One region of the Stenotrophomonas sp. YJH_SMC_82 genome, then DNA from elsewhere that is predicted to be linked to it. Evidence: riboswitches for the same ligand, from Rfam matches in the RefSeq annotation. Region 1 holds a riboswitch; the other holds the start of a gene.
What was found. Region 1 has a riboswitch for glycine ahead of gcvP (aminomethyl-transferring glycine dehydrogenase). Riboswitches for the same ligand answer to the same signal wherever they lie in the genome.
Positions count from the first base shown of each region.

Region 2: it holds a riboswitch for glycine, as region 1 does, so the genes downstream of both, AC5P53_RS02010 (trimeric intracellular cation channel family protein) here and gcvP (aminomethyl-transferring glycine dehydrogenase) in region 1, are expected to answer to the same signal.

Region 1 covers NZ_JCAFSE010000001.1:1,146,936-1,151,256, forward strand. Annotated here, with positions in the region: gene gcvP (aminomethyl-transferring glycine dehydrogenase) at 1-1,561, opposite strand, end outside; glycine riboswitch at 1,624-1,726, opposite strand; gene AC5P53_RS05085 (multidrug effflux MFS transporter) at 2,026-3,252, shown strand; gene AC5P53_RS05090 (siderophore-interacting protein) at 3,393-4,286, shown strand.
Region 2 covers NZ_JCAFSE010000001.1:436,975-441,295, forward strand. Annotated here, with positions in the region: gene AC5P53_RS01990 (DNA alkylation repair protein) at 1-227, shown strand, start outside; gene AC5P53_RS01995 (DUF6616 family protein) at 275-613, shown strand; gene AC5P53_RS02000 (hypothetical protein) at 704-961, shown strand; gene AC5P53_RS02005 (3-deoxy-7-phosphoheptulonate synthase) at 1,256-2,329, shown strand; gene AC5P53_RS02010 (trimeric intracellular cation channel family protein) at 2,592-3,209, opposite strand; glycine riboswitch at 3,292-3,397, opposite strand; glycine riboswitch at 3,411-3,500, opposite strand; gene AC5P53_RS02015 (GIY-YIG nuclease family protein) at 3,541-3,816, shown strand; gene AC5P53_RS02020 (nuclear transport factor 2 family protein) at 3,961-4,321, shown strand, end outside.

The DNA of each region.
Region 1 (4,321 bases):
AGGTCACCGGGATCATCTCGGCGGTGGCGTTGAGCTTCATGGTGCACGAGCCCAGCGGGATCATCGTGCGGTCCATCGCCAGGTCCTTGTCGGCCAGCGAGCGCAGGTAGCGCAGCAGTTCGTGCTCGCTGTGGTGGGTGTTGAACACCGGATGGGTCAGGAACGCGGACTGGCGCAGCAGGCCGGCCGGCAGTGCGTCGGCGGTGCTGGCATCCAGCGCATCGATGTCGGCCTGCGCGCCGAACACGGCGGCCAGCGCGACCACGTCGCCGCGGGTGGCGGTCTCGTCCAGGCTGATGCCGACCGAGTCGCTGTCGATCGCGCGCAGGTTGTAACCGGCGGCGCGTGCCTTGGCGTGGATCTCATCGGCATGCACGCCGGTGATGTGCAGCGTATCGAAGAAGTCGCCACCGACCTGCACGCCGGCCTCGCGCAGCGCGGCGGCCAGGATCGAGGCCAGGCGGTGGGTACGCCGGGCGATGCGGGTCAGGCCTTCCGGGCCGTGGTACACGGCATACATCGAGGCCATCACCGCCAGCAGCACCTGTGCGGTACAGATGTTGGAGGTGGCCTTCTCGCGGCGGATGTGCTGCTCGCGGGTCTGCAGGGTCAGGCGGTAGGCCGGGTTGGCCTGGGCATCGACCGAGACGCCGATCAGGCGGCCCGGCATCGAGCGCTTGTAGGCGTCGCGGCAGGCCATGAATGCGGCGTGCGGGCCGCCGAAGCCGAACGGTACGCCGAAACGCTGGCTGTTGCCGACCACGATGTCCGCACCCCATTCGCCCGGGGCGGCCAGCAGGGTCAGCGCCAGCAGGTCGGTGGCCACGGCCACCAGGCCGCCGCGCGCGTGCACGGCCTCGACCAGCGCCTTGTAGTCGCCGATCTGGCCGAAGGTGTCCGGGTACTGCAGCAGCAGGCCGAAGGCTTCTGCTTCCAGTGCCTCGGCCGGGGTGCCGACGCGCAGCACGATGCCCATGGGCTCGGCGCGGGTACGCAGCAGTTCCAGGGTCTGCGGGTGCACGGCGTCGTGCACGAAGAAGGTGTCCGACTTCGACTTGGCCGAACGCTTGGCCAGGGTCATCGCTTCAGCTGCGGCGGTGGCTTCGTCCAGCAGCGAGGCGTTGGCGATTTCCATGCCGGTGAGGTCGGCGCACAGGGTCTGGAAGTTGATCAGCGCTTCCATGCGGCCCTGCGAGATCTCGGCCTGGTACGGGGTGTAGGCGGTGTACCAGGCCGGGTTTTCCAGGATGTTGCGCAGGATCACGTTCGGCGTGTGGGTACCGTAGTAGCCCTGGCCGATGAAGCTGCGCAGCACGGTGTTCTTGTCGGCGATCGCACGGATCTTCGCCAGTGCCTGCACTTCGGTCATCGATTCCGGCAGTGCCAGCGGCGCCGGCGACTTGATCTTGGCCGGTACGATGGCATCGGTCATCGCATCCAGCGACGCGTGGCCGACGACGTCGAGCATCTGCGCGATCTCGGCATCGTTGGGGCCGATGTGGCGCTCGACGAACGCATTGTGGTGCTCGAGCTCACGCAGGGAAGGGGTGTTCTGGGACATGGCGAAGGATCCGTCAGGAAAGGGCACACGCACGGGCACAAGCCGCCGGTCGGCGGTCTGCGGGGCGCCCCTCTGTCCTTTTGCCTGAGAGTTTGGAAGCGCGGAAAACCGCGGCTTCGTGCCCCTTCGGCGCCGGATCGAACCGGTCTCTCCAGAGTTGTGTTACGGGTGGTATCGGGCCTGAGCGATTACGGGCGTTGCGCCTTCGGCAGCGGTGTTCCGCTTCTCCCACCGTGTTGCCCGCCGATTATAGCCCGTTGCGGGCGCGCCAGCCGCCTGCGGGCCCGGCCGCGGCGCCTGAATGGCCGATGGCCCGCCCGTGCGTTTTGTGCACTGCTGCATGGCATCAGGCGCAATCCCCACCTATGATGGGCGGATACCCGAATTCATCTGGCGCCGTCCCTGCTGCAGGGGACTGGCGCCCGCCGTGCGTGCCGCGCATGGCCCTGCCGGACGCCTTCTCCATGACCGCCGCTGTTGCTCCTTCCACCCGCCGCATGGCCCTGCTGCTCGCCGGCCTGGCCATGTTCGGTCCGTTCTCGATCGACACCATCTTCCCCGCGTTCCCGCAGCTGGCCCAGCGCCTGGCGGTGGACGAGGTGGCGGTGCAGCAGACCATCAGCGTGTACCTGCTGTTCTACGGCCTGATGAGCCTGGCACACGGCCCGCTGTCCGATGCCTGGGGCCGCAAGCGGGTGATCCTCGGCGGCCTGGTGGTGTTCGTGGGCGCCTCGGTCGGCTGTGCGCTGTCCACCGATCTGACCACGCTGCTGGGGTTCCGCGCCCTGCAGGGCCTGTCCGCAGGCGTCGGCATGATCGTCGGCCGCGCGGTGATCCGCGACCTGTACCACGGTCACGACGCGCAGCGGCTGATGAGCCAGGTGTCGATGCTGTTCGGCATCGCCCCGGCGATCGCGCCGATCATCGGTGGCTGGATCCTGCTCAGCGGTGCTGGCTGGCCGCTGATCTTCTGGTTCCTGGTGGTGTTCGCACTGGTTCTGCTGGCGGCCACCGCCCGCTACCTGCCGGAGACCCATCCGCTCGAAGCGCGCGTTCCGTTGTCGCCGCGGGTGCTGATGCGTGATTACGTGCGCATCGGTTTCAATCCGCGCTTCCTGCGCCTGGCGCTGGCCGGCAGCATCGGTTTCGGTGGCATCTTCCTGTACATCTCCTCGGCACCGGTGTTCGTGATGCAGCACCTGCACCTGGGCGAGGGCGGTTTCGCCTGGCTGTTCATCCCCACCATCGGCGGCATGACCACCGGCTCGTTCCTGTCCGGGCGCATGGCCGGGCACACCACGCCCACCCGCCAGGTATCCATTGGTTTCGGCCTGTGCGCGCTGTCGGTGCTGCTGAACGTCGGCTACGTGGCGCTGGCGCCGCAGTTCGTGCTGCCGTGGGCGGTGCTGCCGATCTTCCTGGGTGGCATGGGCATGGCGCTGATCTTCCCGATCCTGGCGCTGGCGGTGCTGGACATGTACCCGCACCAGCGCGGCCTGGCCTCGTCGCTGCAGGCCTTCGTGCAGCTGATGATCAGCACCGTGGTGGCCGGCGTGGTGTCGCCGCTGCTCAGCGCCAGCCCGCTGCACCTGGCGTTGGGCCAGGCTGGGTTCTTCGGCGCCGGCTTCGTGTTCTGGTACTGGGAACACCGGCGCGAACGCGCGGCGCAGGCAGCCTGCACGGGTCACTGAGCAGCGCGCAGGGGTAGGGCAGGCTACGACGCCCGCAACGCTTGCGACGGGAAACCGCCGGACTAGGCTGGGCACTCCAGCCAGCCGGTGCACAGGTGCACGACAGCCAGCCGATCCACTGTCGTTGCATGAGGTTCCCCATGGCTGCGCAGCAGACCTACCGCCTGTTCGAGGTGGCGCTGAAGGAGCGCCGCGTTCTTTCCCCTTCCCTGGACCGCATGGTGTTCACCGGTGCCGAAGTGGCGCGGATGACGACCGGAGGGCCCGACCAGCGCATCAAGGTGTTCTTCCCCTTGCCCGGCCAGGAGGTGCCGCAGGTCCCCAGCGGCGAGGACTGGTACCCACGCTATCGGGCCCTGCCGGACGATCAGCGCCCGCCGATGCGCACCTACACCCTCCGCCAGCTGCGTGCAGAGCAGGGCGAGGTCGATGTTGATTTCGTGCTGCATGGCGAGACCGGGCCGGCCTCGCGATGGGCCATCCATGCACGGCCGGGCGACCGCGTGGTGCTGCTGGCCCCGGATGCCGACTGCGCCGACAGCAGCGAGGGCTGGGAATGGAAGCCGCCGGCCGGCGTTGGCCAGGTGCTGCTGGTGGCTGACGAGACCGCGCTGCCGGCAGTGGCCGGCATTCTTGAGGAACTGGCGGCCAGGGTGGATCCGCCACGTACGCTGGCCCTGCTGGAAGTGGCGCAGGCCGGTGATGCGGTTCGCCTGAAGGCGCCGGCCACGGCCGAGCTGGTCTGGTTGCCGCGCGGGCGGGCGGCGTACGGGGCGCCCCTGTTGCAGGCGGTGCAGGCGCGCCTGGCCGCCTCGAGCGTGGTCGCTGGCGAAGAACTGGAAGAGATCGACGTTGACGCGCAGATTCTCTGGGAACAGGCCGATGCCAGCGTGGCCGGGCCGCTGTATGCCTGGGTGGCAGGCGAGGCGGGAGCGGTGATGGCGATCCGTCGCCATCTGGTCCGCGAGTGCGGGCTGGACCGCCGCACGATCACCTTCATGGGTTACTGGCGGCACGGCAAGGTGCTGGACTGACCTTGCTGGATCGAGCGCGCGTGAAGCGGTGCTGC
Region 2 (4,321 bases), 710 kb from region 1:
CACATGTCGCGCTGTTCAAGCGGCAGCCGGAACTTGCAGAGGCGATGCTGGAAGCACTCGCCGACGACCCGGAGCGCTATGTGCAGGACTCGGTCGGCAACTGGCTCAATGATGCCGGCAAGACACAGCCGCAGTGGCTGCGTGCGCTGTGCGCGCGCTGGCAACAGCAGCACCCTGGTGATGCCAATGCCTACATCCGCAAACGCGCCATGCGCTCGCTCCGGTAGTGCCGGCCGCTGGCCGGCAACCCCCAAACCTTCAAGGAAGAAGCAGCATGTCGCACACCTTCATCGAGCTCTATACCGCCACCCCCGCCTGGACCACGCTCCAGCCCGAGCAGCGGAATGCCTTCTTCGCCCGTATCGGTGCAGGCATGCAGCAGTTCGATCCGGTCCGCATCACACTGCTGGCGATGGGCCGCATTGCCAGGGGCGTACAGCACGGCAGCGATGAGCAGTTCTATGCGGTCTGGCGCTGTGCAAGCCGCGCGGACGCCGATGCGCTGGTGGCCGGCATTGCCGCCACCGGTTGGCATCAGTACTTCGCCACCGTCAACGCCGTCGGCGCAGACGATGGGATGGGGCAGCACCTTGCCGACCTGGCCGCCTTGTAGCAGCGTCTCCGTACGCGCATGGCACATGCGCCTGTCACCCGGACGCGGTAAACAGGACATTGCCCATGTCCATCCGCAGGGAAGTTGATCATGCAGAGCACGCTCCAGGTCACGCTGTTCGGCCCGCTTGGCGACAGCCCGGCATTGCAGTTGCCGGGGCGGGAAGGGCCGTCGGTGGCCATCCCGGAGGCGGCCCTGCGGCGGTTGGTCTCCGACCTCTACACCGCCCGTTCCCTGCTCAATCCCGAGCAGCTGGACGAGGCCAGGCAGGAGCTGGACCGCGTGCTGGAGCGCTGGGCCGACATCCACGAAGGCCTGTTGCTGGACGTGGAAGTGCATGGCAAATGAGCGGCTTTGCGTGGCTGCTGCCGCGTGGGCAGCGCCGGCGCGCGCCTCGCTGAACCGCACCCGCGGTTGCGGATGAAACATTTTGCACTGCGCAAAAGCTGTGCTATCAATACACCCCATGAACGCAGCCGCCACCCGCTTTTACTGGTATTACTTTCCGAAGCCACTGGCGGAGGAAGGACTGCGCTCATCCTGAAGAAAGCTTCAGACGCATTCCCGAAAGCCGCCAGCGAACCTGGCGGCTTTTTTCATGCCGCCACGCTGGGGACCCCAACGTTCCGGAGATCTCCTGCAATGCCCCCGCACACCGACGACCTGCGCATCCGCACCATCGAACCGCTGACACCGCCTGCCCAGCTGCTGGCGATGCTGCCCTGTGACGATGAAGCCTCCGACACCGTCAGCGCCTCGCGCGCGGCCCTGCACCAGATCCTGCACGGCCGTGACGACCGCCTGGCAGTGGTGGTGGGCCCGTGCTCGATCCACGACCCGAAGGCCGCCATCGAATACGCCCAGCGCCTGAAGCCGCTGCGCGACGCGCTGGCCGGCGAACTGGAAATCGTCATGCGTGTGTACTTCGAGAAGCCGCGCACCACGGTGGGCTGGAAGGGCCTGATCAACGACCCGGACCTGGACGGCAGCTTCAGGATCGACAAGGGCCTGCGCATCGCACGCGGCCTGCTGCGCGACATCAACAAGCTCGGCCTGCCGGCCGGTGTCGAATTCCTCGATGTGATCTCGCCGCAGTACATCGCCGACCTGGTGGCGTGGGGCGCGATCGGCGCGCGTACCACCGAAAGCCAGGTGCATCGTGAGCTGGCCTCGGGGCTGTCGTGCCCGGTCGGCTTCAAGAACGGCACCGATGGCAACGTCAAGATCGCCGCTGACGCGGTGGGTGCGGCGTCCAACCCGCATCACTTCCTGTCGGTCACCAAGCAGGGCGGCACCGCCATCGTGTCGACCACCGGCAATCCGGATTGCCATGTGATCCTGCGTGGCGGCAAGCAGCCGAACTACGACGCCGGCAGCGTCGCCGACGCCTGCCAGGTGCTGGCCAAGGCCAAGCTGCCGACGCGCCTGATGATCGACGCCAGCCACGCCAACAGCCTGAAAAACCCCGAGAACCAGCCGAAGGTGATCGAAGACATTGTTGTTCAGCTGGAAGACGGCGAACAGCGCATCGTTGGCGTGATGATCGAGAGCCATCTGGTCGGTGGCCGCCAGGAACTGGTGGAAGGCCAGCCGCTGGTTTACGGGCAGAGCATCACCGATGGCTGCATCGACTGGGACACCACCGTGACGGTGCTGGAGCGTCTGGCTGCGGCCGTGCGCGCCCGTCGCGACGTGAAGGTGTCCGAAGCAGCCTGATCGAAGCCGCCTGAGTGCGGCACGTGTGTGGATGGCGGCCAGCGCCTGCGGGGGTGCGGCCGCGATCAGGGCCGGTCGGAGTTGGAGGCCGGCCCATCTGCACCGGCGATGCGCCTGGCGCTGCGCATGAGCGACAGCGCCAGGTACATCGCCGGGGTGGTGATACCGCTTCCTGTAGCGTCGAGCCATGCCCGACCTGCGCGCGAAGCGCGTTGGTTTCCTGCAAAGAGCAGTCGAGCATGGCTCGACTTTACGAAGAGGCTCAATGCACTTCGTCGTGGTACACGAACTTCGGCATTTCCCAGCGGTAGTGGATCGCCAGCAGGCGCAACGCGAAGCCGCCGCCGAGGCAGCACAGGATCGCGGTGGCATCGGCCACGCCCCAGTGCAGCAGCAACAGATAGGCCGCGCCGGTCAGCAGCGCGATGATCGCGTACAGCTCCTTCTGGAAGATGAGTGGCACCTCGTTGCAGAGGATGTCGCGCAGCACCCCGCCGAACGCGCCGGTCAGCATGCCGGCGATCAGCACGATCGGCATTGCATGGCCGGCTTCGCGCGCGATCGAGCAGCCGATCAGGGTGAAGGCGATCAGGCCCAGCCCGTCGAGCACCAGGAAGGTGCGGCGGAAGTGGTGCATCCAGCGCGCCACCCAGGTGGCGATCAGCGCCGCGCACACGGTGAAGCCCAGGTACTCGGGGTGCTTCACCCAGCCCAGCGGGTAGTGGCCGAGCAGGATGTCGCGCAGTGAACCACCCCCGAGGGCGGTGACGCAGGCGATCATGACCACGCCGAACAGGTCCATGCGGCGGCGGCCGGCGGACAGTGCGCCGGTCATGGCTTCGGCGGAAATGGCGATCAGGTAGATGATGGACAGCAGCATGGGACAGGCTCCGGGCGCGGTGGGGCCGGCCATGCGCGACCACCGCCACTGCCTGCGCAATGACGGGATGACGATGACCGGTGCCGCTCCCGCTGTCCTTTTGCCTGAGAGTTCAGCGGCATGGGCCGCGTGCCCCTTCGGCGGATCGCCCCGGGCATGCCCGGTGACCTCTCTCCAGCTCGGCGAGTCGAATGCATGGTTGGTGGGATTCCAGCCCACCGGCCTGAGCGATCATGGGAGCCTGCGCCTTCGGCGGGCGCCAGCGCGGCGCCTCTCTCCTGCATTCGGGTGCCAGTATATCCGCTGCAGTGCAGCACGGCATAATCCAGGCATGGCCTCGTCCGTCCGCCCGTGGTTCCTGTACCTGCTCGAATGCCGCGATGGCAGCTATTACGCCGGCATCAGCACCGATGTGGAGGCGCGTTTCGCCGCCCACCAGGCCGGCAAGGGCGCGCGCTACACCCGGGCCCGGCCGCCGCTGCGCGTGCTGGCCGTGCGCGAATACCCGGACCGGGCCGCCGCCTCGCGGGCCGAGTGGCAACTCAAGCAGCAGCCCCGCGAACGCAAGCTGGCCTGGCTGCAGGCAACGGATCCTGCGCTTCTGTAGAGCCGAGCCCACGCTCGGCTGTTGTTCCGTCTGCCCGATGCGGGAGCCGAGCACGGGCTCGGCTCTACAGTAGATCCACGCCCTGCGTGGATGGGCTACCCGGTCCATGCGATGATCGCCCCGCGCCCAGAGCTGGAGACCCGGATGTCCACGATCGCCCTGCTATTCGCTCTCTCCGCAGCAACGAGCCCTGCCGCCGACCCCGCCACGATCGCGGCCATCGAAGCCACCTGCCACGACCACGTCGATGGCCAGCTGGAGGCCGATCCGCAGCGCGTCGCCCGTTCGCTGCACCCGGACCTGGCCAAGCGCGCGGTCCTCGGCGATACACCCGACGAGCGCCTGGGCCTGCGCCGGATGTCGAAGGAAGAGCTGGTCTCGTTGACGAAACAGGGCGCGCTGAAGACCCCGAAGGATCAATGGGATCGCCGCTGCACGGTGCTGGACGTGACCGGCAACGCGGCCTCGGTGCGGCTGGAAACCCCGTGGTTCGTCGACTACTTCC